Regions from separate parts of the Allobosea sp. OAE506 genome, predicted to be linked through region 1. Evidence: predicted binding sites of a transcription regulator. Region 1 holds the regulator's gene; each other region holds the start of a gene.
What was found. The regulator PhoB, encoded in region 1, activates phosphate uptake and scavenging genes when phosphate is short. The targets are predictions, from matches to a motif close to TGTCATNNANCTGTCAT.
Positions count from the first base shown of each region.

Region 1 (7,551 bases):
AGGCGGTCGGGCCGGACTGGACCTGGCTCGACGAGGACCCGGAATATCGCCAGGCGCGTCGCTGGATCGAGGAGAAGAACTTCCCGCCCGCGATCGAGAAGCTGGAGGCGCTGCTGAAGCGCTCGCCACATTCGCCCGTGCTGCTGAACTGGCTCGCCTATTCGCACCGCAAGCTGAAGAATTACCCGCTCTCGAAGCAGTATTACGACGCCGCCCTGATGCGCGACCCGACCTTCCTGCCTGCGCTCGAATATCAGGGCGAATGGTTCATCGAGACCGGCGACATGGCGAGCGCCAGGGCCAATCTCGCCAGGCTCGCCAGCCTCTGCGGCCGCTGCCATGAATGGCAGGATCTTGACGCGGCGATCGCGAAGGCAGAGGGGCGGTAGACCTCCGTCATTCTCGGGCGGAGCGAAGCTCAGATCCGAGAATCGCAGGACGAGCGAAGTGCGGGCGCCTCAACCTCATGAGATGCTCGGGTCAAGCCCGAGCATGACGCGCTGCTCTCGTTGCCCCAGCCACCCCACCATCCCGGCCGCCGCGGCGACGCCGGTGGCGAAGCAGCCCTGCAACAGATAGCCGCCGGTGGGGGCTTCCCAGTCCAGCATCTCGCCGGCGACGAAGACGCCCGGCAGGCGGCGCAGCATGAAGCCGTCGTCGATCTCGTCGGCGGCGATGCCGCCGGCGCTGGAAATCGCCCGGTCGATCGGCATCGTCCCCGTCAGGCGCACAGGCGCGGATTTGATCGCCGCCGCCAGCGCGGCCGGCGTTTCGTCGAGTTTGCCGCCGACGCTGTCGCGCAACACGGCCACCGCCGCCGGCGAAAGCCCCGCCGCCTTGCGCAGATGGTTGCTCAGCGTCTCACCAGGCCGGCGCTTGCCGAGCTTGTCGGTCAGCCGGGCGAGGTCGAGATGGGGCCGCAGATCAATCTCCAGCACCGCCGAACCATCGCGCGCGATCGCCTCTCGCAGCGGTCCCGACAGCGCGTAGATCGCGCCGCCCTCCAGGCCGTTCGCGTCGATCATCGCCTCGCCCGCAATCTCTTTGCCGGCAAAGCGCAGCGTGATCCGCTTCAAAGGCGCGCCGGCGAAGCGCTCGCGAAGGGTATCGGACCAGGCCACCGCGAAGCCGCCATTGGCCGGCCGCAGGGGCGAAACGGCAACGCCCCTCCCCGCCAGCAGCGGAACCCAACCGCCATCGGACCCCAGCCGCGGCCAGCTCGCTCCGCCGAGCGCCAGCAGCGTCGCATCCGGCGTGAGCGTCGCCTCGCCGGCCGCCGTCACGAAGGTCAGCGCTCCCTGCGCGTTCCAGCCGGTCCAGCGCCGGCCGGCTTCGAGCCGCACGCCGAGCCCGTCGAGCCGGCGCAGCCAGGCGCGCAGCAGCGGCGAGGCCTTCATCGCCTTCGGGAAGACGCGCCCGCTCGTGCCAATGAAGCTCTCCGCGCCCAGCGCGTCGGCCCAGCCGCGCAGCGCCTGCGGCGGGAAGGTGTTGACCGCGGGTTCGAGCCAGTCCCGCGCCGCACCGTAATGCGGCAGGAAGGTCTCCAGCGGCTCGGAATGGGTGATGTTGAGCCCGCCGCGCCCGGCGAGCAGGAACTTCCGCGCCGGCGACGGCATCCGCTCATGGATCGTGACACGATGGCCGGCCTGCGCCAGCCGCTCGGCGGCGGTCAGCCCGGCGGGGCCGGCGCCGATGATGGCGATGTCTTTGCTGTGCATCGGGCCGGCTTGCGCCGTCGGGCGTCGCGGGTCAAGCGATCAGGCGCATGCCGGCGTAACCTCGTCATTCTCGGGCTTGGCCCGAGAATCTCCAGCCGGACGGGCATGGGAGCCTCAGCGTCACGAGATGCTCGGGTCTTCGCCCGAGCATGACGCCTCCCGCCCTCAGACCCGCGCGAAGGTCTCGTCGAAGGCGTAGCCCGCGCCGCGGACGGTGCGCAGCGGGTCCTTGGCGTCGCCCGGCGTGATCGCCTTGCGCAGGCGCCCGACATGCACGTCGACGGTGCGCTCGTCGATATAGACGTCGCGGCCCCAGACCGCGTCGAGCAGCTGCGCGCGGGAATAGACCCGGCCCGGCGCCTGCATCAGGAATTCCAGCAGGCGGAACTCGGTCGGCCCCAGATGCAGCTCCTCGCCGGAGCGGCGCACGCGACGCGTCGTGCGGTCGAGTTCGAGATCACCGGCGACCAGCAGCCCCGCGACATGGCCGGGCTTGGCCCGGCGCAGCAGCGCCTGGATGCGCGCGATCAGCTCCGGCAGCGAGAACGGCTTGACGACATAGTCGTCGGCGCCGGTGGCGAGCCCGCGCACCCGCTCGGTCTCCTCGCCGCGGGCGGTGAGCATGATGATCGGCACCCGCTCGGTGTCGCGCCGCGCCCGCAGCCGCCGGCACAGCTCGATGCCCGAAAGACCCGGCAGCATCCAGTCGAGCAGCACGAGATCGGGCGTGTTGTCGCGCAGGTGCAGTTCCGCGTCGTCGCCGCGCGCGACGCTGTCGACCACGAAGCCCTCGGCCTCGAGATTGTAGCGCAGCAGCAGGGTGAGCGGTTCCTCGTCCTCGACGATCAGGATGCGGGCGGCCATGGCGCGATTCCGTTCTTGGCGTTTGTTCCGGAACGCATCGTCATGCTCGCCCTCCTGGCGGGCATCCACGTCTTGAACGCGGGTTGGGTCCGGCGAAGACGTGGATGGTCGGGTCAGGCCCGACCATGACGGCGAAGGCTCCGGCGCAGTCGGTATTGTCAGCTACCCGTCACGGCCTCGACCGTGATGTCGGTGGTCTCGAGCTTGGGACGGTTGATGTCGAGCGACTCGCCGGTGACGAGATAGTGGATCGTCTCGGCGATGTTGGTGGTGTGGTCGCCGATGCGCTCGACGTTCTTGGCGCAGAACAGGAGATGCGTGCAGAAGGTGATGTTGCGCGGATCTTCCATCATGTAGGTCAGCAGCTCGCGGAAGAGCGAGGTGTAGAGCGCGTCGATTTCGCCGTCGCGATGCCAGACCTCGAGCGCCTTCTGCTCGTTGCTGGTGGCATAGGCGTCGAGCACGTCCTTGAGCTGCGCCTGCACCAGCCGGCTCATATGCTCCAGCCCGACCACGGCGCGGTGCGGCGGCGAGAACTGGCCGGAGATCGCCACCGCGCGCTTGGCGATGTTCTTGGCGAGGTCGCCGACGCGCTCGATGTCGGAGGCGATGCGGATCGCCGAGATCAGCTCGCGCAGATCGTTGGCCAGCGGCTGGCGCCGGGCGATCGTCAGCACGGCGCGCTCCTCGACGTCGCGCTGGAGGTTGTCGAGCCGCTGGTCGGCCGAGATCACCTTCTGGGCGAGCGTCGTGTCGCGGCGCACCAGGGCGACGGTGGAATCGCCGAGCATGCGCTCGGACATGCCGCCCATCTCGGCGAGGCTGCGGCGGATACCCTCGAGTTCGGCGTCATAGGAGCGGACGATATGGTCGGTCATCGCGGCGTGGTCCTTCGGATTGCTGGGGCTGAAGCGGCGGACGATCAGCCGAAGCGGCCGGTGACGTAATCCTGCGTCTGCTTCTTGCTCGGGTTCATGAAGATCGTGCTGGTCGCGGCGAACTCGATCACCTCGCCCAGATACATGAAGGCGGTGTACTGCGAGATGCGCGCCGCCTGCTGCATGTTGTGGGTGACGATGACGATGGTGAAGTCGGCCTTCAGCTGCTCCAGCAGGTCCTCGATCTTGCCGGTCGAGATCGGGTCGAGCGCCGAGGTCGGCTCGTCGAACAGGATGACCTCCGGCTTCTGCGCGATGGTGCGCGCGATGCAGAGGCGCTGCTGCTGGCCGCCGGACAGGCCCATGCCCGAGGTCTTGAGCTTGTCCTTGACCTCGTCCCACAGGGCGGCGCGGCGCAGCGCGCCCTCGACGCGGTCGTCGAGCTCGGACTTCGGCGGCTTCTCGTAGAGGCGGATGCCGAAGGCGACGTTGTCGTAGATCGACATCGGGAAGGGCGTCGGCTTCTGAAAGACCATGCCGATGCGCGAGCGCAACTCGTTCACGTCGACATCGTTGGAGATAACGTTGCGCCCGTCCAGCATCACCTCGCCGGTCGCCTTCTGATCGGGATAGAGCGAGTAGATCCGGTTGAAGATGCGCAGCAGCGTGGACTTGCCGCAGCCCGAGGGGCCGATCAGCGCCGTGACATGCCGGTCGCGGAAGTCGAGATTGATGTTCTTCAGCGCCTTGTGCTCGCCGTAGTAGAAATCGAGGTTCTTCACCGCGATCCGGACGGGCGCGTCGGCATCGAGCGTCTGCGGGCTGAGTTCGAGGGTCGAAAGCATCGAAGGTTTCCTTCGGATCTGACGCGACGGGTTGGAGACGCGGCCGTTACTTGGCGCCGCGCACGATGCGGCGGGCGACGAGCGAGAGCAGCAGGATCGACATGGTGATGATCAGCGAACCGGCCCAGGCGAGCTGCTGCCAGTTCTCGTAAGGCGCCGAGGCGAACTGGTAGATCGTCACCGGCAGGTTGGAGATGCCGCCCGAGAGCGTCGGCGAGAACCAGAAATTGTTGTTGAGCGCGGTGAAGATCAGCGGCGCCGTCTCGCCGGCGATGCGGGCAAGCGCCAGCAGGATGCCGGTGACCATGCCCGACTTCGCCGCCTTCCAGGTGATCGAGGTGATGACCACGGAGGGCGGCGCGCCGAGCGCCGAGCCGGCCTCGCGCAATGGCCCCGGGACGAGGCGCAGCATGTCCTCGGTGGTGCGCACGATCACGGGGATGGCGATGATGCCGAGCGCGACGCCGCCGGCCCAGCCGGAATAGCCGCCCAGCGGCTCGACCATGATGACGTAGACGAACAGGCCGATCAGGATCGACGGCGCCGAGAGCAGGATGTCGTTGATGAAGCGGATCAGGTCGGCGAGCTTCGAGCCCTTGCCGTATTCGGCGAGATAGGTGCCGGCCAGAACGCCAATCGGCGTCGCCACGACGATGCCGAGGAAGGTCAGCACGATCGAGCCGACGATGGCGTTGGCGAGGCCGCCGCCCTCCGAGCCCGGCCCGGGGGTGATCTGGGTGAAGGTCGCGACGGAAAGCCCGCCGATGCCCTTCACGATCAGCATGCCGAGGATCCAGAAGAGCACGAAGATCGCCAGGAAGGTGAAGGCGGTGGCGATCACGCGCATCGCCTTGTCGGCGGTGCGGCGAGAGGGGCGCACCCGGCCCCAGTTGGCGCGCGGGGCGGGAGCGGCGGAGGAGGTCGTCAGGCTCATGATCGGGCTCGCTCAGAAGGACTTGACCCGCGACACCAGGATGCGCGCGATGACCAGGACGACGAATGTGACGAAGAAGAGGATGCAGCCCAGCGCGATCAGCGCGTTGAGCTGCAGGCCCAGCGCCTCGTTGAACTCGTTGGCGATGCGCGAGGCGATCGTCGAGCCGGGGTCCATCACCGAGCCCGAGAGGCGGTTGGCGTTGCCGACCACGAAGGTCACCGCCATCGTCTCGCCGAGCGCGCGGCCCAGGCCGAGCATGATCGCGCCGATGATCGAGACGCCGGCCTGCGGCACCAGCACATGGCGCACCACCTCCCAGGTCGTCGCCCCGATGCCATAGGCGCTCTCGCGCAGCACGGAGGGGATCTGGTCGAGCATGTCGCGCACGATCGAGGCGATGAAGGGGATGATCATGAAGGCGAGGATGATGCCTGCCGTCAGAATACCCAGCCCCGAGGGCGAGCGCGAATACAGGATCGTGCCGACGACCGGCATGCCCTCGACGATGTTGGAGAGCGGCACCTGCACATAGGCCGCAAACAGCGGCACGAAGACGAACAGGCCCCACATGCCGTAGATGATCGAGGGCACGGCGGCGAGCAGCTCGATCGTGGTCGAGACCGGCTGCTTGAACCAGGGCGGGGCGAGCTGCGTCAGGTAGACGGCGATGCCCAGCGAGAGCGGCACGCCGATCAGCAGCGCGATCAGCGCTGTCGAGAGCGTGCCGACGATGGCTGGCCAGGCGCCATAGACATCGGCCTGCGTGTCCCACTGCGAACCAGTGATGAAGCCGAGCCCGAAGGTCTTGAAGGCCGGCCAGCCGCCGATGACCATCGACAGCATGATGCCGGCCAGCAGCACCAGCACAAACAGCGCCGAGAGGAAGCTGGCATTGCGGAAGACGATGTCGAAGGTGCCCTTCGGCGTCTTTCGCTGCGGCCGCGCGGCCGGAATGTTCAGGGTATCGGTCACGGCGGTCATCCGTGGAACTCCGGTCGTAGCGGAACGAGGAGGCGAAGGGCGAGGAGGGTCTCGGTCGGGCCCTCATCCGGAGCTGCGGTCGAGGCCGCCGCGGCTCGGGATGGGGGTCGGAAGGAGAGAGCGAGGCAGGAGCAAGTCCCGCCTCGCCCGGTATCGGGGATCAGAAGATCGGCTTGCCCGACGGATCGGTGACGCCCTTCCAGGAGGCGCGGACCTGGTCCTTAACCGTGGCCGGCAGCGGCACGTATTCGAGGTCGAGAGCGAGCTTGTCGCCGTTCTTGAAGGCCCAGTCGACGAACTTCAGCGCGGCCTGCACCTCTTCCGGCTTCTCCGGCTTGGCGTGGACGAGCAGGAAGGTCGCGGCCGTGATCGGCCAGGCCTCGGCGCCCTTCTGGTTGTTCAGCGAGATGCCGAAGCCGGGAGCCGCGTTCCAGTCGGCATTGGCGGCGGCGGCCTGGAAGGACTTGTCGTCCGGATCCGGGAAGTTGCCGTCGGCGTTCTGGATCAGCGCGTAGCTGAGCTTGTTCTGCTTGGCGTAGGCGTATTCGACATAGCCGATCGAGTTGGCGACCTGCTTGACCGAAGCCGAGACGCCCTCATTGCCCTTGCCGCCGATGCCGACAGCCCACTGCACCGAGGTGTTGGCGCCGACCTTGGACTTCCACTCGGCCGAGACCTTGGCGAGATAGTCGGTGAAGACGAAAGTCGTGCCCGAACCGTCCGAGCGGTACACGGGGCTGATGTTGGCGTCGGGCAGCTTCAGCCCGCTGTTGAGCGCGACGATCTTGGGATCGTTCCACTTCTTGACGGTGCCCATGTAGATCTCGGCCAGGATCGGGCCGGTCAGCTTGAGCTGGCGGGCGTCGATGCCGGCGATGTTGATCGCGGGGACGACGCCGCCCATCACGGTCGGGAACTGGATCAGACCGTCCTTGGTCAGGTCCTCGCCCTTGAGCGGAGCGTCGGTGGCGCCGAAGGCGACCGTCTTCGCCTTGATCTGGCGGATGCCGCCACCCGAGCCGATCGACTGGTAGTTGAGACCGATATTGGTCTCTTTCTTGTAGGCCTCGGGCCCATTTCGAGTAGATCGGGAAGGGGAAGGTCGCGCCGGCGCCGGTGATGTCGGCGGCAAGGGCAGCGCCGGAATGGGCCACGCCCGACAGACCGATGGTCGCGGCCGCGAGAATGAGAAGTTTGCGCATGAGATGTCCTCTCTGGGTCGCAGGTTCAGCGAGCCGTTCAGAACACCTTCTGCATGACAGCTTCATGACACTTCGTCACGCAGACTGTCATGAAGGCGTCATCCACCGTTAAGGAACGCTGTCACG
Region 1 is NZ_JBEPOB010000001.1:1,838,742-1,846,292, reverse strand. It holds gene ABIE41_RS08920 (tetratricopeptide repeat protein) at 1-389, shown strand, start outside; gene ABIE41_RS08915 (TIGR03862 family flavoprotein) at 465-1,718, opposite strand; gene phoB (phosphate regulon transcriptional regulator PhoB) at 1,884-2,582, opposite strand; gene phoU (phosphate signaling complex protein PhoU) at 2,741-3,460, opposite strand; gene pstB (phosphate ABC transporter ATP-binding protein PstB) at 3,505-4,305, opposite strand; gene pstA (phosphate ABC transporter permease PstA) at 4,352-5,239, opposite strand; gene pstC (phosphate ABC transporter permease subunit PstC) at 5,252-6,223, opposite strand; partial or broken gene pstS (phosphate ABC transporter substrate-binding protein PstS) at 6,384-7,425, opposite strand; gene ABIE41_RS08880 (ATP-binding protein) at 7,547-7,551, opposite strand, start outside.

Region 2 (7,551 bases), 1.5 Mb from region 1:
GCTGGTGGTCGAGGATTGCGACCGCGGCCTGCAGGATGAGGCGGCGCTGTTTCACCTGATGAACGCGGTGAAGGCCCGGGGTGGCCACCTGCTGCTCACCGCCCGCGCGGCGCCCGACCAATGGGGTCTGCGCGTGCCGGACCTGCTGTCGCGGCTGCGGCTGGCGCCGGAGGCCCGGATCGAGCCGCCCGACGACGCACTTCTGCGCGCCGTCCTGGTCAAGCTCTTCATCGACCGTCAGCTCGTCGTCGACACCGGCATCATTGACATGCTGGCGCTGCGGATGGAGCGCTCCTTCGCCGCGGCGCGCACCCTGGTCGACCTGCTCGACAGGCTCTCGCTCGAACGAGGGCGCCGCGTGACGCGGCCTCTGGCGACAGAGGCGCTGGAGCGCCTCTACGCCGAGGACTGAGCAGTCGCTCAGCCCGCCCGGCGGGGAGGCGCCTCGACGGGAAGCGCCACCAGCCGGGCATGCATCGCTTCGACCAGCAGCTCATGGGCGCGGTTGGCGATGGCATCGAGCGACGGCGTCTTGACGAACATCGCCGCCGCCTTGGCGCTGAGCTGCTCGCGGCTCGGCAGGACGGGTAGCTGCCAGCTCGACGCATCCCACTGCGCCCAGGCTTCGGAGGCCTGATGCTGCAACTCGGCGAAGCGGCCACCGGCCCGCTCCTGAAGATCGGCCAGCGCCGCGCGCAGCTCGGCGAGCGTCAGGCTGGACCAGTGCAGCTCGGGCAGGGAGGGTGTGGCCGCATAGGCCTCGCGGAAGGCGCTGACCACCCGGTCCAGCGGCACCGAAGCCGCAAGCCGCTCGGCCGAGCGCTCGATGACGCGCGGCGGAAGCGCCTGCGAACGCTCGATCACGGCCTGTGGCGGCTGCTTCAGGTCCCAGACCAGGCGAAGCTTCGAGAGCCCGAGGATGATGTAGTAGGTCGGGTCGATCTGCCACCAGCGGAAGCCCTGGCGGACGCTGTACTGATAGGCATGGTGGTTGTTGTGCCAGCCTTCACCCATGGTGATGATGGCGAGCCACCAGTTGTTGCGGCTCTCGTCGCCGGTCACATAGTGTTTGTCGCCATGCACATGGGCGAGCGAGTTGATGCAGAAGGTGGCGTGGTAGACGGCGACCGTCGACCAGAAGAAGCCGACGATGAGCCCGGCCCAGCCGTCGATCAGGAAGCACAGCACCGCCAGCAGCACCGCCGGCGCCAGCTCGAAACGGTGCAGCCAGCGCAGCTCCGGAAACTTCGTGAGGTCCGGAATCGTCGAATCGTCGAAGACATGGTGGTCGCGGCTGAAGATCCAGCCGACATGCGAATAGCCGAACGAGGTCTGCACCGGCGAATGCACGTCATGCTCGGTGTCGGCATAGCGGTGGTGATGCCGGTGCTTCGAGGCCCACCAGAACACGCTCTTTTGCGCGGTCGACTGCGCCAGCACCGCCAGCACGAACTGCCCGACGCGGCTGGTCTTGTAGGTGCGGTGCGAGAAATAGCGGTGGTAGCCGCCGGTCACCGCAAACATCCGCAGCCAGTAGAGGCCGATGGCGAGCCAGACCGAGGTCGCGGTGACGCCGCTCCACAGGGCACCAAAACAGGCCAGATGCGCAAGAACGAAGGGGATGGCGGACGGATAGACGATGTCGCCATCGTCACGGTGGGAAGAACTGCTCAAATCGGCCTCGGTCGAATCAGACGGCTCCGGTTCGGCCGCCCGGGACATGAAAACCCCGCGCCGGCACGAAACAGGAGCGGGCCTTGGGTTGCAAGAGGGCCCGGCGACGCAGGCACTGTCGCCAGCGCGCCGCGCCGGAAATGACATGGTTGTCATCGAACCGTCACGCTACGGTGGCTCAAGACGCGCAGGGAGACGACCGTGGCCAGAGCAGCGACCGGAACGAGTGCCAAGCGCATGAACACGCAACCCAGCGTCATCGAGGTCGCGCATCCCGTGACTGCCGAGGAGCCGACGCCGCTGCGCGATTCGCCGGCCCGGTTCATGAACCGGGAGCTTTCCTGGCTGCAGTTCAACCGCCGCGTGATGGAGGAGGCCTCCAACCGCAATCACCCGCTGCTGGAGCAGCTGCGCTTCCTCTCGATCTCGGCGGCCAATCTCGACGAGTTCTTCATGGTCCGCGTTTCCGGCTTGCGCGAGCAGCTCAAGGCCGGCGTCGTGACGCCGAGCCAGGACGGTCTGACCCCGGCGGCCCAGCTCGCTGCGCTCGGCGAGGCCGTCGCGGCCCTGACGAAGGATCAGCAGGCGCGTTGGGTCGAGCTGCGCGGCGACCTGCACGAGAACCGCATCCAGCAGCTGGCACCGGGCGACATCGGCCCGGCCGAGCGGGTCTGGCTGGAGGATTACTTCCTCAACTACGTCTTCCCGGTGCTGACGCCGCTGGCGATCGACCCGGCGCATCCCTTTCCCTTCATTCCCAATCTCGGCTTCACCGTTGCGCTCGCGCTGGAACGGATCAGCGACGGGCGCCAGCTCGACGCCCTGATCCGCGTGCCCATCAAGATGGACCGCTTCATCGAGCTGCCGGACCTCGCCCGCGAGGAGAAGCGCCGCTTCATCACGCTGGAGGACGTGGTCTCTCTGTTCATCGGCAAGCTCTTCCCCGGCTACGACGTCAAGGGAACGGGCTCGTTCCGGATCATCCGCGACACCGATCTCGACATCGAGGAGGAGGCGGAGGATCTCGTCCGCGTCTTCGAGACCATGCTGAAGCTGCGTCGGCTGGGCGTCGTCATCCGGCTCGAGATCAGCACGGGCATGCCGGCGCATCTGCGCAAGCTCATCGTTCGCGAGCTGAAGGTCGACGAGGACGAGGTCGTCGAGGTCGAGGGCATGATCGGGCTGAGCGAGCTGTCGCAGCTCGTCGGCGTCGACCGGCCGGACCTGAAGTTCAAGCCCTACAATGCCCGCTTCCCGGAGCGCATCCGCGAGCATGGCGGCGACTGCTTCGCGGCGATCCGCCAGAAGGACCTGCTCGTCCACCACCCCTATGAGAGCTTCGACGTCGTCGTGCAGTTCCTGCAGCAGGCGGCGCGCGACCCCAACGTCGTTGCGATCAAGCAGACGCTCTACCGCACCTCGGCCAATTCGCCGATCGTCAAGGCTCTGACCGAAGCGGCCGAGGCCGGCAAGTCGGTGACGGCCCTCGTCGAGCTCAAGGCGCGCTTCGATGAGGAAGCGAACATCCGCTGGGCCAAGGAGATGGAGCGGGCGGGCGTGCAGGTCGTCTACGGCTTCATCGAGCTGAAGACCCACGCCAAGCTGTCTCTCGTCGTGCGGCGCGAGGCCGGGCAGCTCGTCACCTATTGCCACATCGCGACGGGCAACTATCACCCGATCACCGCGCGCATCTATACGGACGTCTCCTTCTTCACCGCCGATCCGGTGATGTCGCAGGACGTCGCGCGTGTCTTCAACTTCATCACCGGCTATGCCGAGCCAGCCGAGCTGGAAAAGATGTCGGTCTCGCCGGTCGGCCTCAAGCAGCGCCTGCTCGACGACATCGCCGAGGAGATCGCCCATGTGAAGGCGGGCCGGAAGGGTGCGATCTGGGGCAAGTGCAACTCGCTGGTCGACCCCGAGATCATCGACGCGCTCTATGACGCCAGCCAGGCCGGCGTCGAGATCGACTTCGTCGTGCGCGGCATCTGCTGCCTGCGGCCGGGCGTGCCGGGCCTGTCGGATAACATCCGCGTCAAGTCGATCATCGGGCGCTTCCTCGAGCACACCCGCGTCTACGCCTTCGGCGCCGGCCACGGTCTGCCTTCGGCCAAGGCCAAGCTCTACATCTCTTCGGCCGACCTGATGCCCCGCAATCTCGACCGCCGCGTCGAGGCGCTGACACCGATTTTGAACCCAACTGTCCACCAGCAGTTGCTGGAACAGATCATGCTGGCAAACTTCCTCGACAACGAACAGAGCTGGACGATCTTGCCCGATGGCGGCTCCCGACGCATTGTCCCGGCGCCGAACGAAGAGTCGTTCAACGCTCACAAGTACTTCATGACGAACCCGAGTCTCTCAGGACGTGGCAAATCACTCTCCAATTCCAGCCCCCGTTCCCTCTCGCGTCGAGGGGGGCGCAAGGCCTGACGTTCTGACCGCGCCCGGCCGCCTCGGTCTGGGTGCCGGCACGCTCGCCATCGTCGACATCGGCTCGAACTCCGTCCGTCTCGTCGTCTATGAAATGGTGGCGCGCGCGCCGGCCCAGGTTTTCAACGAGAAGGAGATGGCGGGTCTCGGCCGCCAGGTCGCGACCACAGGGCGGCTCGCGCCCGAAGCCATCGAGAAGGCGATCGCGGCGCTGGTCCGCTTCCGCATCCTCTGCGAGGCGATGCATGTCGGCGAGATCCGCGTCATCGCCACCGCCGCCGCGCGCTATGCCAGCAACGGCGCCGAGTTCATCGCCAGGGCCGAGCAGGCCATCGGCCAGCCGATCGAGCTGATCTCCGGAGACCGGGAGGCCGTGCTGTCAGGCCTCGGCGTCCTCTCAGGCTTCGACAATCCCGACGGCGTCGTCGGCGATCTCGGCGGCGGCAGCCTCGAACTCATCACCGTGTCGCGCGGCACGGTCGGGGAGGGGGCAAGCGTCCCGCTGGGCGGTCTCGCGCTGCTCGACCGCTCCAAGAATTCGCTGAAGCTCGCCGAGAAGATCGTCAAGGACGAGCTCGACAAGCTGCCGCAGATCGCGGCGATGAAGGGCCGCGACTTCTACGCCGTCGGCGGCACCTGGCGCGCCCTGGCGACGCTCCATCAGCACCAGGTCCGCTACCCGCTCAACGTCATGCATGGCTACACGCTGCCGGCCAAGGATGTTGCCGACTTTGTCAAGCTGGTCGAGAAGGCGGATCTGACGGGCCTGGACGCGATCGACGCGGTGTCCTCGGCGCGGCGGCCGCTGCTGGCCTATGGCGCGCTGGTGCTCGACGAACTGATCAAGCGTGGCAAGCCGCGCTCCGTCATCATCTCGGCGCAGGGAGTCCGCGAGGGGCTGCTGCACGAGCAGTTGTCCGAGGAGGAACGCGCCGCCGATCCGCTGCTGCGCGCCGCCCGCGACTACAACCATCTGCGCGCCCGCGACCCCCGCCATGCTGCGGAGCTGATCGCCTGGAGCCGCGCCATCCTGGAGACCGCCGGCCTGCCGGGCGACGATCCATCGCCACGGCTGATCGAGTCCGTCTGCCTGCTCTCCGACATCGGCTGGCGCGCCCACCCGGATTATCGCGGCGAGCAGAGCATGAACGTGATCGCGCACGCCTATTTCACTGGCATCGACCATGTCGGGCGCGCCTTCCTGGCACTCGCCATCTTCCATCGCTACGCCGGGCTGAAGTCGGACTCGCCCGCCGCCAACGCCCTGCGCGCGCTGCTGCCCTTGCCGATCCTCGATCGCGCGCTGCTGCTGGCGGCGATCTTCCGTGTCGCCTATCTGCTCTCGGCCGGCATGGCCGGATTGCTGCCGCGCATGCCGGCGACCTGCGTCGATGGGCGCCTCGTGCTGACCCTGCCAGCCGATCTCGCACCGCTGGCGAGCGAGCGCGTCATCGGCCGCCTCAAGCAGCTCGCCAAGCTGCTCGGCCGCGACTGGGAGATCGCCCGGGCCTGAAGCCCGCGCCGCGCCTCAGCCGACGACGACCCGGCCGCGCTCGATGCGCAGACCGAGTTCGCCGCTCTTGAGGGAGAGGGCCTTCTCGCCGAACACGCCGCGGCGCCAGCCCTGCAGCGCGGGCACATCGGCTTCGTCATCCGAGGCGATGGCTTCGAGATCATCGCTCGACGCAATGATCTTGGGCGCGACACGCTCGGCCTCGGCCACGGCCTTGAGCAGCACCTTGAGCAGGTCGAGCACCGCACCGTTGCCGCCGCGGCCGCGTTCGCGCTCCAGCCGGGGCAGGGTCTTGGGATCGAGCGCGAGCCCGCGTTCGATCGCCGCCAGCACCTCGCCACCCGAGCGCGACCGCTCGAAGCCGTTGGGCACGGAGCGCAGCTCGGCCAGCGCCTCGACGGACCGCGGCGCCCGCTGGACGATGTCCATCAGGGCATCGTCCTTGAGCACGCGCTGGCGCGGCACGTCGCGGTGCTGCGCCTCGCGCTCGCGCCAGGCGGCCAGCTCCATGAGCACGGCGAGTTCCTTGGGCTTGCGGATACGGCCCTTCAGGCGCTGCCAGGCGTTCTCGGGCTTCACCTCATATGTCGCAGGCGAATTGAGGACCGCCATCTCCTCGGCGACCCAGCTCTCGCGGCCGGTCTCTTCGAGATCGGCCTTCAGCGCCAGATAGATGTCTCTGAGATGGGTTACGTCGGCCTCGGCATAGACCAGTTGCGCCTCGTTCAGCGGCCGGCGCGACCAGTCGGTGAAGCGCGAGGACTTGTCGATGCGCGCCTTGGCGAGGTCGTTGGCGAGCTGCTCGTAGCCGACCGAGTCGCCATAGCCGCAGACCATGGCTGCGACCTGCGTGTCGAACAGCGGCGTCGGGAGCACCCGGCCGAGCATCCAGACGATCTCGAGATCCTGGCGCGCCGCGTGGAAGACTTTGACCACGGCCTCGTCGACCATCAGCCCGAAGAAGGGGTCGAGGTCGAGCTCGGGCGCCAGCGGGTCGACCAGCACGGCCTCGTCTGGCGAGGCGAGCTGGATCAGGCAGAGCTTGGGGTAATAGGTCGTCTCCCGCAGGAACTCGGTATCGACCGTGACGAAGGGGTGGCTGGCGAGGCGCGCGCAGGCGTCGGCGAGGTCGGCCGTGGTCGTGATCAGCTTCATGCTCCGGGCTTACCGGAGCAGGGGGCGCCGCGTCGAGTCCGCAGCCGGCAGAATCCCACCTGAATCCTTGACAAGCCCCGCGCCCGCGTGTGCTTACGCCGGCAGAATCGACCGCCCGCGGCTCGCCCCAGGGCGACCCCGAAAGAGATCATCCCCGTGACACTGCATCGCTACCGTTCCCACACCTGCGGCGCCCTTCGCGAGAGCGACATCGGCTCCCAGGCCCGCCTCTCCGGCTGGTGCCACCGCATCCGTGACCATGGCGGCGTGCTCTTCATCGACCTGCGCGACCATTACGGCATGACGCAGGTGGTGATCGACCCGGATTCGCCGGCCTTCGCCACGGCCGAGACACTGCGCTCGGAATGGGTCGTGCGCATCGACGGCAAGGTTAAGGCGCGCCTCGCCGGTACCGAGAACGCCAACCTGCCGACGGGCGCCGTAGAGGTCTTTGCGACCGATATCGAGGTTCTGGGCGCTGCCGGCGAACTGCCGCTCCCTGTCTTCGGCGATCTCGAATATCCCGAGGACACCCGGCTGAAGTACCGCTTCCTCGATCTGCGCCGCGAGAAGCTGCACAACAACATCATGCTGCGCACCAAGGTCATCGACTCGATGCGCCGGCGCATGAAGGATTCGGGCTTCTCGGAGTTCCAGACGCCGATCCTGACCGCCTCCTCGCCGGAGGGCGCGCGCGACTTCCTGGTGCCGAGCCGCCTGCATCCCGGCAAGTTCTACGCGCTGCCGCAGGCGCCGCAGCAGTACAAGCAGCTGCT
Region 2 is NZ_JBEPOB010000001.1:3,298,954-3,306,504, reverse strand. It holds gene ABIE41_RS16135 (P-loop NTPase family protein) at 1-412, shown strand, start outside; gene ABIE41_RS16130 (acyl-CoA desaturase) at 421-1,674, opposite strand; gene ABIE41_RS16125 (RNA degradosome polyphosphate kinase) at 1,912-4,107, shown strand; gene ppx (exopolyphosphatase) at 4,043-5,620, shown strand; gene rnd (ribonuclease D) at 5,636-6,775, opposite strand; gene aspS (aspartate--tRNA ligase) at 6,938-7,551, shown strand, end outside.
Region 2: the regulator PhoB is predicted to act here: its motif matches at 1,825-1,841, upstream of ABIE41_RS16125 (RNA degradosome polyphosphate kinase).

Region 3 (7,551 bases), 1.4 Mb from region 1:
GTCGGAGGCCCCAACTCCTGAGAGGATGGGGCTATGACGAGCAGGACGACGAACAAGTTCTCGCCTGAGGTGCGCGCCCGCGCGGTGCGGATGGTGCTGGATCACGAGGCCGAGCATCCTTCGCGCTGGGCGGCGATCATGTCGATCGCCGGCAAGATCGGCTGCACGGCGCAGACGCTGAACGAGTGGGTGAAGAAGGCTGAGGTCGACAGCGGCCGCAAGCCTGGGCTGACGGCGGACATGGCGGCCAAGCTCAAGGCTCTCGAACGCGAGAACCGCGAGTTGCGGCAGGCGAACGAGATCCTGCGTAAGGCGTCGGCGTATTTTGCCCAGGCGGAGCTCGACCGCCGACACCGGTCATGATCGGCTTTATCGACGATCACCGCGGGGCCTATGGGGTCGAGCCGATCTGCAAGGTCCTGCCGATCGCCCCGTCAACCTACCATGAGCATGTCGCCAAGCGGATCGATCCGGGGAAGCAGACGGCTCGGGCGAAGCGGGACCTTGAGCTGAAGCCTCAGATCCAGCGCGTGTTCGGCGAGAACTTCGAAGTCTATGGCGCGCGCAAGGTCTGGCGACAGATGTTGCGCGAGGGGTTCGACGTGGCCCGCTGCACGGTCGAGCGCCTGATGACCGACCTTGGTCTGCAAGGTGTCATTCGCGGCAAGCCGATCCGCACGACTGTCCAGGACAAGGCCGCGCCATGCCCGCTGGATCATGTCAACCGGGGTGTTCCACGCGCCGGCGCCCAACATGCTGTGGGTCTCGGGCTTTACCTACGTCTCGACCTGGTCGGCTTCGTCTACGTTGCCTTCGTCATCGACGCTTATGCGCGGCGGATCGTCGGGTGGCGGGTGAGCCGGACGGCTCATGCCAGATTCGTGCTCGATGCGCTGGAGCAGGCTCTTCACGAACGTCGTCCCGTTCATCGAGGCGGCCTGGTGCACCACAGCGACCGTGGCTCCCAGTACGTGAGCATCCGCTATACCGAGCGCCTGGCCGAAGCGGGCGTCGAGCCCTCCGTCGGCAGTGTTGGCGATAGCTATGACAACGCCCTCGCCGAGACGATCAACGGGCTCTACAAAGCCGAGCTGATCCATCGGCGCGGGCCGTGGCGATCCTTCGAAGCCGTGGAGTTCGCGACGCTGACCTGGGTCGACTGGTTCAACAATCGCCGGCTGCTGGAGCCCATAGGCAACATTCCGCCGACCGAAGCCGAGGAACGCTATTACGCGATGCTGGACAAACCAGCCATCGCCGCATGACTCAAACCAAACGGCCTCCGGCGAACCCGGGGCGGTTTAGGTGAACTGCGAGCCCTGGTCCGTGTTGAAGATCTCGGGCTTGCCGAAGTGCGCCATCACCTCCTCGATGGTCTCGATGCAGAAGGCGACGTCCATCGTGATCGAGAGCCGCCAGGCCAGAACCTTGCGGCTGAACCAGTCGACGACGGCCGTCAGGTAGTCGAAGCCCCGGGCCATCGGGATGTAGGTGATGTCCATCGCCCAGACCTAATTGGGCCGCGTCACCGACAGCTTGCGCAGCAGGTAGGGGAAGATCTTGTGCCCCGGCGCCGGCTTCGAGGTACTCGGTCGGTGATAGCGCCTCGATGCCCATGCGCTTCATCAGCGTGGCGACGTGAAGACGCCCAGCCCTATGGCCATCGGCCCCGAGAAGCCCCTGCAGCATACGGCTGCCGGCGAAAGGGTACTCCAAGTGTAGCGCGTCGATCGCTTGCATCAGCGCAAGATCGGCGGCACGAGCAGCGCGGGGCAGATAGTAGACGCTGCCCCGGCTGATCCCGAGCATCTTCGCCTGCCGGATTAGTGGCAGATCATGTGCGCGGTCGATCATCGCTTTGCGCTCAGAAGGCCGGCCTTGCCGGGCGCGCCGGACATAAAGTCATTCTCCATCGCCAGCTCCCCGATCTTCGCATGCAGTGTCTCCACGTCGATAGCTGGTGCGGTGGTCTCGGACTTGGCTTCGGAGCCAAAGACGCCGGCAGTCCCTTCAAGAAGCTCGCTACGCCACTGCGTAATCTGGTTCGGGCGGACGTCGAACTGCTGCGCCATATCCGCCAGCGTCTTCTCGCCCTTGATCGCCGCCAACGCGACCTTCGCCTTGAAAGCCGGACTGTGGTTCCGGCCGAGTCTCATGATATCCGCTCCTGTTCACGGCAATCATGCCGCGTTCAGGCCGAAAATCCACTTGCGCACGCCGTTCAATTTTCCTGAGCCAGCTCTTTATAGCGGTATCTCAAAGAGATAAGTGTTCTTAGTTTTATCCTGAATGGCGCGCCATTTCCTCCCGTCTTCTTAGATTCGCCCTTCCTCGGCCCTGCTCAGCGGGCGGGTCTCATGCGGCGCGTTCCAGCGACAGAGGCGTGGCGCCGTCCATTCGGCCGATCGCTGCCAGCAAGGGGGCGAGTTCGTTGGCCGACATCTGCTCGAAGGGCAGGTTGACGAGGGCTGTGACGCGCGCCGTCAGGTGGCGGTAGCTCTGCAGGAAGGCCGCCCGCTGGGCCGCGGCCGGGCCGCCAGCGGCGGCCGGATCGTCGAGCCCCCAATGCACCTGCAGCGGCGCCCCCGGAAAGATCGGGCATGGACCTTCGGCCGCGCCGTCGCAGACGGTGACGACGAGGTCGAGCGGCAAGGTCTGGGGCCCCAGGAACGCGTCCCATGATTTCGAGTACATCGCGGTGACGTCGTAGCCGAGTTCCTGCAACAGCCCCAGCGCGGCCGGGTGAGGCGCCTCCTGCGGGCGGCTGCCGGCGGAGAAGGCCTCGATCCGTCCGAGGCCCTCCCGGTTCAGGACCGCTTCGGCCATGACGGAGCGCGCCGAGTTGCCCGTGCAGACGACGAGCACGCGCCAAGGGCGCTGGCTGTCGACCCGGTCCCGCCGTGCCGGAATCGCTGCCGCCCCGGACGGGTCTCGCGTGCCGCAGGCATCCGTCAGGAAGGCGAGCAGCGCCTCGGCCCGACCGGCCTGGGCGGCAAAGATGATGTGGCGCCCCTCGCGCCGGGAGGCCAGCAGCCCGACCTGCTCCAGCGCCGCGAGATGGGACGACAAGGTGTTGTGCGCGACGGCGAGCAGACGGCCGATGTCGCCCGCGGCCAGCCCATGCGGGCGGTAGCGCATCAGGAGCCGGACGATCTCCAACCGCGTCGGCTGCGCCAGCGCGCCGAGCAGCGCGACCGCCTCCGTCGATTCCAGCCTGTCCGTCTGCGCTGGCCTCACCCGGCATCGTCCTTGTGCGATGGAGCAGGCGCCGTTCCTGCCGGTCATCCCGGCATGGCAGCGTCCGCTCTGAATCTGACCGCCAGAACCATCAAGCGGAAATATGTCGACGTCAACCGACATATTGACATATTCCTGTTATCCACGCGATGCACCGTCCGGGCGAGAGATGGGGAGCGGGATCATGCGGGTCGGCATCAACGGCATGGGACGAATCGGGCGGCTGGCGCTGCGGGCGGCCCTAGGCGCAGCCGACCGGCAGGGCGACGATCCGCGCGCCGGCAACCGGCTCGACATCGTCCATCTCAACGAGATCAAGGGCGGCGCCGCCGTGACCGCCCATCTGCTCGAATTCGACAGCATGCAGGGGCGCTGGCGCGGCAGCATCGCGAGCGCAGGCGACGATGCCATCACGATCGGCGAGCGCAGCTTAAGCTTCTCGGCGGCGGGCGAGCCTGGCGAGATTCCCTGGGGCGATCTCGGCGTCGATGTGGTGCTCGAATGCACGGGCAAGTTCCTGACGCCCGCGACGCTGGAGGGGCATCTCAAGCGCGGTGCCAAGCGCGTCATCGTCGCCGCCCCCGTGAAGGACGCGTCCGTCCTCAACGTCGTCGTCGGCGTCAACGAATATCTCTACGACCCGGCGCGCCACCCGATCGTCACCGCCGCTTCGTGCACGACGAACTGCCTCGCCCCGTTGGTGAAGGTCGTGCACGAGAACCTGCGCATCCGGCACGGGCAGATCACCACGATCCATGACCCGACCAACACCAATGTCGTGGTCGATGCGCCCCACAAGGATCTGCGCCGCGCCCGCTCGGCCATGCTCTCGCTGCAACCGACGACGACCGGCAGCGCCACGGCGATCGCGCTGATCTATCCCGAGCTGAAGGGCAAGCTCGACGGCCACGCCGTGCGCGCGCCCGTCCTCAACGCCTCGCTGACCGACTGCGTCTTCGAGCTCGAGCGGCCGACGACCGCCGCCGAGGTCAACGCCCTGTTCGAGGCGGCGGCGCGCGGACCGCTCGCCGGCATCCTCGGCTTCGAGCCGAGGCCGCTGGTCTCGATCGATTATCAGCGCGATACGCGCTCGGCCATCGTAGACGGGCTCTCGACGCTGGTCACCGACGGCACGATGCTGAAGGTCTATGCCTGGTACGACAACGAGATGGGCTATGCCTGCCGCATGGTCGATCTCGCCTGCCATCTCGAACAGGTCGGGATCTGATCGGGTGACGGCAGGAGCCCGCCACTACGCCATCGTCACCGCCGCGTATTGGGGCTTCACCCTGACCGACGGCGCGCTGCGCATGCTCGTGCTGCTGCACTTCTTCCGGCTCGGCTATTCGCCCTTCACGCTCGCCTTCCTGTTCCTGCTCTATGAGGCGGCCGGCATCGCCGCCAATCTGATCGGGGGCTGGCTCGCCGCCCGATACGGCATCACCCGCATGCTCGCGATCGGGCTGACCACGCAAATCACGGGCTTCCTGCTGCTGTCAGGGCTGTCGCCGGACTGGACGGCCGCGGCCTCCGTCGCCTGGGTGGTGATGGCGCAAGGGGTCTGCGGCGTCGCGAAGGACCTGACCAAGACGGCCTCGAAATCGGCGATCAAAATCGCCGAGGCCGCCGCCCGCACCGAAGATGCGCAGGGCCGGCTGTTCCGCTGGGTCGCGTGGTTCACCGGCTCCAAGAACGCGATGAAGGGCGTCGGCTTCTTCCTCGGCGGGCTCCTGCTGGAGTCGCTGGGCTTCCGCGGCGCGCTCTGGGCGATGGCGGCGATGCTGGCTGTGATCCTGCTGGGCGTCCCGACCTCCCTGCCGGCGATGATGGGCAAGGCCAAGGCGAGCAAATCCGCCCGCGAACTCTTCGCCAAGAACCGCGCCGTCAACCTGCTCGCGCTGGCGCGCGTCGCGCTGTTCGGGGCTCGCGATATCTGGTTCGTCGTCGGCGTGCCGGTGTTTCTCTACGCCTCGGGCTGGACCTTCACGATGGTCGGCACCTTCCTGGCGGTCTGGACGATCGGCTACGGCCTCGTCCAGGCGGCGGCGCCGGCGTTCATCGCCCGCAGCCCCGACGGGCTGTCGTCGGAGGTGCCGGCGGCGCGGCTCTGGTCGGCGGCGCTGGCGGCGATCCCCTTTGCGCTCGCCGTGTTGCTGGCGAGCGGAGTGGGCTTTCGCCCCGATCTCGTGCTGGTCGCGGGGCTGGGTCTGTTCGGCTTCGCCTTCGCGGTCAACTCCTCGCTCCACTCCTATCTGATCCTGGCCTATGCCGGCTCGGAGAAATCGGCCGAGGATGTCGGCTTCTACTATGCCGCCAACGCGCTCGGGCGCTTCCTCGGGACCCTGCTCTCGGGCCTGCTCTACCAGTGGGGCGGCCTCCAGGCCTGCCTCGTGGGCTCCGGCCTGATGCTGGTCCTGTGCTGTGCCGCCACTCTGGTACTGCCGACGCAGGCGACATCGCCGCAGCGGGGGTGACCACGCCGCTCAAGAGCGCTTCGCGACCCGCCGCTCCGGGGCGGGAGGGGACGCAAGGGCAGTTTTTATAGTTCCTTACGGAACCAGTTTGAAACAGTTTGGTAACCTGAATCGCCAAGGGTCCCGCTCCTGAGACGCAAGGGGCGAAAGGCCTGTCATGAATTTCTTCAATAAAAGCTCGACCCAGTCCCGGGCCGAAGCCTCCTCGATCCGGCGCTGGCAAGCGGTGATTGAATTCGATCTCGATGGAAACATCCTGGAAGCGAACGATCTGTTTCTGAAGACTGTCGGCTATGATCGCTCAGAGGTCGTCGGCAAGCATCATTCCATTTTTGTACCCCTCGAAGAGCGTTCGTCGAAGACTTACCAGGGTTTCTGGCGCGATCTCCGCAATGGCAAGGCCTTCCAGGCGGAATTCGCCCGCGTGACCAAGACCGGCGCCCGGATCTGGCTGCAGGCGACCTATACCCCCATCTGCGGAACCGATGGCAGCAAGCCCTTCAAGGTGATCAAATACGCCACCGACATCACGGCCATGAAGGCGGTGGTGTCGAACGCCGAAGGCGAGCTCGCGGCGATCCGCAAGGCGCAAGCCGTGATCGAGTTCGACCTCGACGGCACCATCCTTGACGCCAACGAGAACTTCCTGAAAGCGCTCGGCTATACGCTTGGCGAGATCCAGGGCCGCCCTCACGCCATGTTCCTCGATCAGGCGGAGCGCAACAGCGAGGGCTATCGCCGGTTCTGGGCCAAGCTCGCCCGCGGCGAGCACGATGAGAACCAGTATCTGCGGATCGGCAAGGGCGGGCGCCAGGTCTGGATCCAGGCGAGCTACAACCCGATCCTCGATCCCTTCGGCAAACCCTACAAGGTCGTGAAATACGCCAGCGATATCACCGCGTCGAAGCGGACCGCGGAGGCGCTGGCGGGCGCCGTCGCTGAGACCGGCGCGGTGATTGCCGCGACACAGGGCAACGACCTGACGCAGCGCGTGCCCCTGGAGGGCAAGAGCGGCTCGATCTTCGAGCTGTGCGGCGGCATCAACAAGCTGCTCGACAGCTTCACCAACGTCATCCATAGCGTCGGCGCGATCTCGGCGCGGATCACTACCGGCTCGCGTCGCATCGGGACCGACAGCCAGGATCTCGCCCAGCGCACCGAGGAGCAGGCCGCCTCGCTCGAGGAGACGGCGGCGACCACCGAACAACTCGCGGCTTCGGTGAAGCAGAGCTTCGAGCGTGCCACGGAGGCCGCTGGTCTCGGTGCCGCCGCCAACGACATCGCCCATCGCGGCGGCTCGATCGTCAACGAGGCCGTCATCGCGATGGAGCGCATCGAGAAGGCGTCCGGAGACATTGGCGACATCATCCGTGTCATCGACGACATCGCCTTCCAGACCAATCTTCTCGCCCTCAATGCGGCGGTGGAGGCGGCCCGCGCGGGCGATGCCGGCAAGGGCTTCGCGGTCGTCGCCTCCGAGGTGCGCACCCTCGCCCAGCGTTCGGGCGAGGCCGCCAAGGACATCTCCGGGCTCATCCTGAACTCGACGACCCAGGTCGCCAGCGGCGTCAAGCTGGTGAAGCAGGCGGGCTCAGCCCTAGCCGAGATCGTCGATTCCTCGATCAGCGTCTCCGCCTCGCTCGACGAGATCAAGAGCGCCTCGCGCGAGCAGGCCAGCGGCATCGAGGAGGTGGCCCGGGTCGTGGCGCATATGGACGAGATGACCCAGCGCAATTCCTCGGTCGCCGACCAGAGCGCGCAGGTGGCGGCGGAGTTGCAGCAGGCCACCGAGGCGCTGCAGGCCCTGGTCGAGACCTTCCGGATCCGGAGCGAGCGACCG
Region 3 is NZ_JBEPOB010000001.1:431,991-439,541, forward strand. It holds partial or broken gene ABIE41_RS24245 (transposase) at 34-237, shown strand; AL1L pseudoknot at 318-434, shown strand; gene ABIE41_RS02175 (IS3 family transposase) at 360-1,265, shown strand; partial or broken gene ABIE41_RS02180 (IS3 family transposase) at 1,305-2,156, opposite strand; gene ABIE41_RS02185 (arsenate reductase/protein-tyrosine-phosphatase family protein) at 2,356-3,237, opposite strand; gene ABIE41_RS02190 (ArsJ-associated glyceraldehyde-3-phosphate dehydrogenase) at 3,422-4,465, shown strand; gene arsJ (organoarsenical effux MFS transporter ArsJ) at 4,470-5,711, shown strand; gene ABIE41_RS02200 (methyl-accepting chemotaxis protein) at 5,869-7,551, shown strand, end outside.
Region 3: the regulator PhoB is predicted to act here: its motif matches at 3,363-3,379, upstream of ABIE41_RS02190 (ArsJ-associated glyceraldehyde-3-phosphate dehydrogenase).

Region 4 (7,551 bases), 1.1 Mb from region 1:
CGCCCAACTCGCCCAGGCCAGCCGCTCGCAGGTCCGCGAACAGGGACTGCTCTTCCTCGCGGGCGTGCTGGTGACCTTCATGGCGCTGGCGACGCTGGTGATCGCGCTCGGCGCGCTCGGCACCAGTGTCGGCTGGGGCTTCCAGCTGCAATCGCCGCCGCTGGTGATCGCGCTCGCCGTGGTGATGACGCTGATCGGCCTCAACCTGCTTGGGGCCTTCGAGATCGGCGCCTCGGCGGCCGGCGTCGGCCATGGCCTCGCCAGCCGGGGCGGGCGGCTCGGGGCCTTCATGACCGGCGCTCTGGCGGTGGTCGTCGCGACGCCCTGCACGGCGCCCTTCATGGGCGCGGCGATCGGCTATGCGGTCACGCAGCCGCCGCTGCTCGGCCTGTCCGTCTTCCTGTCGCTGGCGCTGGGTTTCGCCCTGCCGGTCGTGGCGTTGTCCTTCGCGCCGGGCCTGCTGCGCCTGCTGCCGAAGCCCGGCCGCTGGATGCTCGTGCTGAAGCAGGCCTTCGCCTTCCCGATGTTCGCCACTGCGATCTGGCTGATCTGGGTCGCCTCGGTGCAGGCCGGGCCGGGTGGCGTGCTGGCGGCACTCGTCGCCGTGCTGGCCGCGGGCTTCGTCGTCTGGCTGGTCGGTGTCACGCGCGGGAGCGGCTTCGGTCGGCTGGCCTCGTCGCTCGCAGCGGTGCTGGTGGCGTGCGGCGCCGGCTGGTTCGTGGTGCAGAGCGCCGTTCCGGAGGCGACGCAGGCGCGCGCGGGCGACACCCAGGTCTGGACGCCCGAGCGGGTCGTGGCGCTACAGGCGGAAGGGCGGCCGGTCTTCGTCAACTTCACCGCGGCCTGGTGCATCACCTGCCTGGCGAATGAGCGCGTCGCGCTCTCGCGGCAGGAGGTCAAGGACGCCTTCGCTGAGCTGAAGGTGGTGTATCTCAAGGCCGACTGGACCAACCGCAACAGCCAGATCGCCATGGCTCTGGCCGAGCAGGGCCGGGCCGGCGTTCCGCTCTATCTGTTCTATCCCGGCAGCAAGGGCGCCCAGCCCGAGATCCTGCCGCAGCTCCTGACGCCCGACATGGTCGTGACCGCCGCGCGCCGCGCCGCCGGCAAAGAAGTCAGGACCGCCGCCCGCTGACGCCGTTCATCCCACGCAGACGAAAAGGAGACAGACGTGAAGGCCCACCTGACCCGCCAGACCCTTATCGCCGGCCTCGCCCTCGCCGGGTTCTCTCTCGCGGCAGCGCCCGCTCTGGCCCAGTCCGCCGCCAAGATCGGTGCGCCGGCCCCGGCTTTCGAGGCGGTCGATTCCGACGGCAAGACCCGCAAGCTGTCGGAATTCGCCGGCAAGACGGTGATCCTCGAATGGACCAACCATGACTGCCCCTATGTCCGGAAGCACTACACCAGCGCCACCATGCAGACGCTGCAGAAGGACATGGCGAAGGAGGGCGTCGTCTGGCTCTCGGTCATCTCCTCGCCGGTCGGCGAGCAGGGCCATGTCGATGGCGCCAAGGCCAATGAGCTGACCAAGAGCCGCAACGCGGCGCCGGCCGCCGTCCTGCTCGACCCCAACAGCAAGGTCGCCCGCGCCTATGGCGCGACCACCACGCCGCACATGTACATCATCGATCCCAAGGGCACGCTCGCCTATATGGGCGCGATCGACGACAAGCCCTCCGCCGGCGCCGCCAGCCTCGAGGGCGCCAAGAGCTATGTCCGCCAGGCGGTGGCCGAGCTTAAGGCCGGCAAGCCGGTCTCGGAGGCCAGCACCAAGGCCTATGGCTGCGCGGTGAAATACGCGCCGGTCAGCTGAGGGCCGGTTCACGCGTCATGCTCGGGCTTGACCCGAGCATCTCGTCAACCAGTCCTGTCCTGAAAGAGATTCTCGGGTCTGCGCTTCGCTCAGCCCGAGAATGAGGCTTCGTCAGACCCGCCCCAGCCGCCCGCCGGTCGTGCTGTCGAAGACATGGACGCGGTCGGGGTCGACCGTGATCCAGATGCGGCCGGCCACCGCCGCCACGACGTCGGTCGCGGCCTGCATCACGAAGGGCAGGCCGGCGAGCTGGCCGTGGAAGAGCTGGGTGGCGCCCAGTTCCTCGATGAACTCGACATCGAAGGGCAGCGAGCCCGCCTGGCCTTCGGAGGCGATCTCGACATCCTCCGGCCGCAGGCCGACCTCGACAGCCGTCTGGGCCGGCAGATCCTGGCGCAGGTCGCGCGCCTCCAGGATCGCATCGCCCAGCGCCACGATGCCGGGGCCGTCGATCGTGCCGGGCAGGATGTTCATCGGCGGCGAACCGATGAAGGTTGCTACGAACTTGCTCGCGGGCTTCTTGTAGACGTCCGCCGGCAGGCCGATCTGCTCGACCTGGCCGCCATTCATCACGACCAGCTTGTCGGAGAGCGTCATCGCTTCGACCTGGTCGTGCGTGACGTAGATCGAGGTGACGCCGAGCGCGCGCTGCAGCTTCTTGATCTCGACGCGCATCTGCACGCGCAGCTTGGCGTCGAGGTTGGACAAAGGCTCGTCGAACAGGAAGACCTGCGGCTTGCGCACGATGGCGCGGCCCATCGCGACGCGCTGGCGCTGGCCGCCCGACAGCTGCTTCGGCCGGCGCTCCAGCAGCCCCTCGATGGCGAGAATGCGCGCCGCTTCCTTCACCCGCCGGTCGATCTCGTCCTTGGGCGTGCCGCGGTTGCGCAGGCCATAGGCCATGTTGTCGTAGACGCTCATATGCGGGTAGAGCGCGTAATTCTGGAACACCATCGCGATGTCGCGATCGGCCGGCCCGATCTCGTTGACGACGCGATCCCCGATCGAGACCTCGCCGGCGGAGATCGTCTCCAGCCCCGCGACCATGCGCAGCAATGTGGACTTGCCGCAGCCGGACGGGCCGACGAGAACGCAGAAGCCGCCATCGGGAATGTCGAAGGACACGCCCTTCACCGCCTCGACGCCGCCGGCGTAGATCTTCTTGACGTTGGTGAGTGTAACCTGGGCCATCGGCGACTTATTTCTCGGTTTCGACCAGGCCCTTCACGAAGAGCCTCTGCATCAGGACGACGACGAGCACCGGCGGCAGCATCGCCAGCATGGCGGTGGCCATGGCGAGTTGCCATTCGGTGAGCGCGTCGGAGGTGACGATCATCTTCTTGATGGCGATGACGATGGTCTGCATCGAGTCCTTCGTCGTCACCAGCAGCGGCCAGAGATACTGGTTCCAGCCATAGATGAACTGGATCACGAACAGCGCCGCGATCGTGGTGATCGAGAGCGGGACGACCGTGTCCTTGAAGAACTTGAATGGCCCGGCCCCGTCGATCCGCGACGCCTCGAGCAGCTCGTCGGGGATCGTCATGAAGAACTGCCGGAACAGCAGCGTGCCCGTCGCCGAGGCGATCAGCGGCACGGCCAGACCCTGATAGGTGTCCAGCATGTTGAGGTCTGAGACGACCTTGAAGGTCGGGAAAATGCGCACCTCGACGGGCAGCATCAGCGTGACGAAGATGATCCAGAACGCCGTCATCCGGAACGGGAAGCGGTAATAGACGATCGCATAGGCCGAGAGAACGGAGATGAAGATCTTCCCGATCGCGATGGCCATGGCCATGATGAAGGAGTTCAGCATCATGCCCAGCACCGGCTCGCGCGTCGTGCCAGAGGTGCCGACGAACAGGATGCGATAGTAGTTCTCGAACAGCTTGGGGCCGGGATAGAGCGGCAGCTGCCCGTTGATGATCGTCGCCGCGTCCCAGGTCGAGGCGACGAAGGTCAGCCAGACCGGGAAGGCGACGATCAGCACGCCGATCGACAGGATGATGTAGGCGATCAGGTCGCCCAGGCGGCGGTCCTCGACCATCAGTAGCTGACCCTGCGCTCGATGAACTTGAACTGCACCGCCGTCATCGCGATGACCATAACCAGCAGCACGACCGACTGCGCCGCCGAGCCGCCGAGATTGGAGCCGCCCTTGCCGTCGGAGAAGACCTTGTAGACCAGCGTCTCGGTGGCGCCCGAAGGCCCGCCTCCGGTGATCGTGTCGATGATGCCGAAGGTGTCGAAGAAGACGTAGACGATGTTGACGACGAGCAGGAAGAAGGTCGTCGGCGAGAGCAGCGGGAAGACGATGGTCCAGAAGCGCCGCATCGGCCGCGCGCCGTCGATCACGGCCGCCTCGATCACGCTCTTGGGGATCGATTGCAGCCCCGCCAGGAAGAACAGGAAATTGTAGCTGATCTGCTTCCAGGTCGCGGCCAGGATGACCAGCAGCATCGCGTCATTGCCGTTGAGGCGCGGATTCCAGGCGATGCCGAGCCGCTGCAGCCCGCGTGCCAGCATGCCGAGGGAGGGATCGAACATGAACAGCCAGAGCACGCCCGCCACCGCCGGTGCGACCGCATAGGGCCAGATCAGCAGCGTCTTGTAGATCTCGGCGCCGCGGATCGCCCGGTCGGCCATTACCGCGAAGAGCAGCGCGACCGACAGCGAGAGCACGCAGACGAAGCTGGAGAAGATCAGCGTGTTGATGAAGGCCTTGAGATAGCCCGGGTCCGAGAAGAGCGCCTGGTAGTTCTCGAACCAGACGAATTCCGTCGAGGTGCCGAAGGCGTCCTCGAGCAGGAAGGACTGCCAGAGCGCCTGGCTCGCCGGCCAGTAGAAGAACACGACCGTGATCGCCAGCTGCGGCAGCAGCAGCATCAGCGGGATCGTCAATCCATTGAAATAGGCGTTCTTCTGCATGGCTCATCCGAAAGACGCCGCCGCCCCGGTCGCCCGGGACGGCGGCGAGAGGATCATGGGACCGATCAGCGCGCGGCGGTGCGCTCGAACTGGCGCAGCATCTGGTTGCCGCGCTCCACAGCCGCGTCGAGCGCCGCCTTCGGCGTCTTCTGGCCGTTCAGCGCCGCCTCCAGCTCCTCCGACCAGATGTCGCGGATCTGGACGAGGCTGCCGAAACGCAGGCCGCGCGAATTCTCCGTCGGCTCCTTGTTGTTCAGCGAGAGGATCGGGGTCTCGAGATAGGGCTTGTCCTTGTAGAAGCCCGAAGCCTTGACCTTCTCATAGGCCGCCTTAGTGATCGGCAGATAGCCCGATTCCGTGTGCAGCTTCACCTGGCGGTCGACGTCCGACAGGAAGGTGAAGAACTTCGCGACGCCCTTGTATTCGTCCGCCTTCTTGCCGCCCATCACCCACAGCGAGGCGCCGCCGATGATCGAGTTCTGCGGCGCGCCCTGGATGTCGGGGTAGTACGGCATCGGCGCGTTGCCCCAGTCGAACTTGGCGTTCGCCTTGACGTTGCCGAAGAAGCCCGACGAGGTCAGGAAGATCGGGCATTCGCCCGAGGTGAAGCGGCCTTCGCCGTTATTGGTGCGGCCGGAATAGTCGTAGACGCCCTGCTTCTGCAGATCGACCAGGTTGGTCCAGTGCTTCAGGAAGGCGGGGCTGTTGAAGTTGAGCACCGCGTCGAAGCCGTCGAGGCCATTCGTCTTGGTCGAGAGCGAGACATTGTGCCAGGCGCCGAACTGCTCGATGTTCGCCCAGGTCGCCCAGGCGTTGGAGAAGCCGCACTTCTCGAAGCCGGAAGCCTTCAGCTTCTTGGCCGCCTCGAACACCTCGGGCCAGGTCTTCGGCGGAGCCTCGGGGTTCAGGCCGGCCTTCTTGAAGGCGTCCTTGTTGTACCACATCACCATCGAGGAGGAGTTGAACGGCATCGAGAGCATGTCGCCCTTGGCCGTCGAATAGTAGCCGGTGATGGCGGGCAGATAGGCCTTCGGATCAAAAGCCTCGCCGGCGTCCTTCATCAGCTCGTGCACGGGCTTGATCGCGCCCTTGGCCGACATCATCGTGCCGGTGCCGACCTCGAAGACCTGCAGGATGTGCGGTGCCGTCCCGGCGCGGAAGGCGGCGATGCCGGCATTCAGCGTGTCGGGATAGGACCCCTTATAGGCCGGGACGATCTTGTAGTCCTTCTGCGAGGCATTGAATTCCTCGGACAGCCTGACCACGACGTCGTTGTTCGCGCCGGTCAGCGCATGCCACCACTGGATCTCGGTCTGCGCCAGCGCAGGCGCGGCGCCACCCAGCACGAAGGCCGCGACAGACATCAGAATGCGTGATTTCACGGTCATCTCTTTCTCCCTTCCGCCCTCGGTTGGCCAAGGCGGCTGTTCTTGTTGGTGCGCAAGCTAGCATGAAGGCCGGGCGACGGTTCAATGACAAAATGATGACGGATGCAAGCGCGGGCCGCTCCCGCCGCTTTGGCGGAAGGCCTTGCGCAATGCTGCGGAAGGCGCTGTTCTCCCCAACCCTGCCAGCCCTCCACGGATGCCACCCATGCCCCGCCTGTCCCTGACGCCCGAACGGACCCTTCCCGCAGATGCGCAGGCCGCGGCCCTGCTGGGGCGCATCTGGCGCCCGGATGTCGGGGGCCCGGCGGTGGTCACGCTGCGCGACGGGATCGTGATCGACGTTACCCGCGCCTTCCCGACCAGTCGCGACCTCTGCGAGGCGGCAGACCCTGCCGCCGCGCTTCGCGCGGCCCCGGGAGAGGCCGTCGCGCCGATCGCCGAGATCCTGGCGAACACGCCGCCGGATAGCCGCGACACGTCGCGGCCCTGGCTGCTCTCCCCGCTCGACCTGCAGGTGGTGAAGGCCGCCGGCGTCACCTTCGCGGTCTCGATGCTGGAACGCGTCATCGAGGAGAAGGCCCGCGGCAACCCGGCGGCTGCCGCCACGATCCGCGAGGAGATCGGCAAGCTCATCGGCGACGATCTCTCGAAGCTGAAGCCCGGCTCGCCCGAGGCGATGCACCTCAAGGACGTGCTGATCAAGCAGGGCGCCTGGAGCCAGTATCTCGAGGTCGGCATCGGGCCAGACGCCGAGATCTTCACCAAGGCGCCGCCGATGTCCTCGGTCGGCACCGGTTTCGACGCCGGGCTGCACCCGTCCTCGACCTGGAACAACCCCGAGCCGGAGATCGTGCTCGTCGTCGCCTCGGATGGCCGTATCGTCGGCGCCACGCTCGGCAATGACGTCAATCTGCGCGATGTCGAGGGCCGCTCGGCGCTGCTGCTTGGCAAGGCGAAGGACAACAACGCCGCTGCCGCGGTCGGCCCCTTCATCCGCCTCTTCGATGCAGGCTTCACGCTCGACCATGTCCGCAACACGACCGTCACCTTGACCGTCGAGGGCGAGGATGGCTTTACGCTCGAAGGCTCGTCCTCGATCGCGAAGATCAGCCGCGATCCCGCCGACCTCGCGAGCCAGATGATCGGCCCGCATCACCAGTATCCGGACGGGGCGGCGCTTTATCTCGGCACCATGTTCGCGCCGATCAAGGATCGCGATACGCCGGGCGGCGGCTTCACCCACAAATACGGCGACATCGTCACCATCGCCGCGCCCGAGCTCGGCGCGCTGGTCAACCGCATGAAGCGCACCGACGCATGCGAGCCCTGGACCTTCGGCACCTCGCATCTGATGCGCAGCCTGGCGAAGCGCGGGCTGCTGTGAGCCCAGGCGGCATCCTCGTTGTCGGCGAGGCGATCGGC
Region 4 is NZ_JBEPOB010000001.1:715,853-723,403, reverse strand. It holds gene ABIE41_RS03475 (protein-disulfide reductase DsbD family protein) at 1-1,135, shown strand, start outside; gene ABIE41_RS03470 (thioredoxin family protein) at 1,172-1,813, shown strand; gene ABIE41_RS03465 (sn-glycerol-3-phosphate import ATP-binding protein UgpC) at 1,925-3,004, opposite strand; gene ugpE (sn-glycerol-3-phosphate ABC transporter permease UgpE) at 3,012-3,860, opposite strand; gene ugpA (sn-glycerol-3-phosphate ABC transporter permease UgpA) at 3,860-4,741, opposite strand; gene ugpB (sn-glycerol-3-phosphate ABC transporter substrate-binding protein UgpB) at 4,807-6,105, opposite strand; gene ABIE41_RS03445 (fumarylacetoacetate hydrolase family protein) at 6,335-7,513, shown strand; gene ABIE41_RS03440 (PfkB family carbohydrate kinase) at 7,510-7,551, shown strand, end outside.
Region 4: the regulator PhoB is predicted to act here: its motif matches at 6,203-6,219, upstream of ugpB (sn-glycerol-3-phosphate ABC transporter substrate-binding protein UgpB).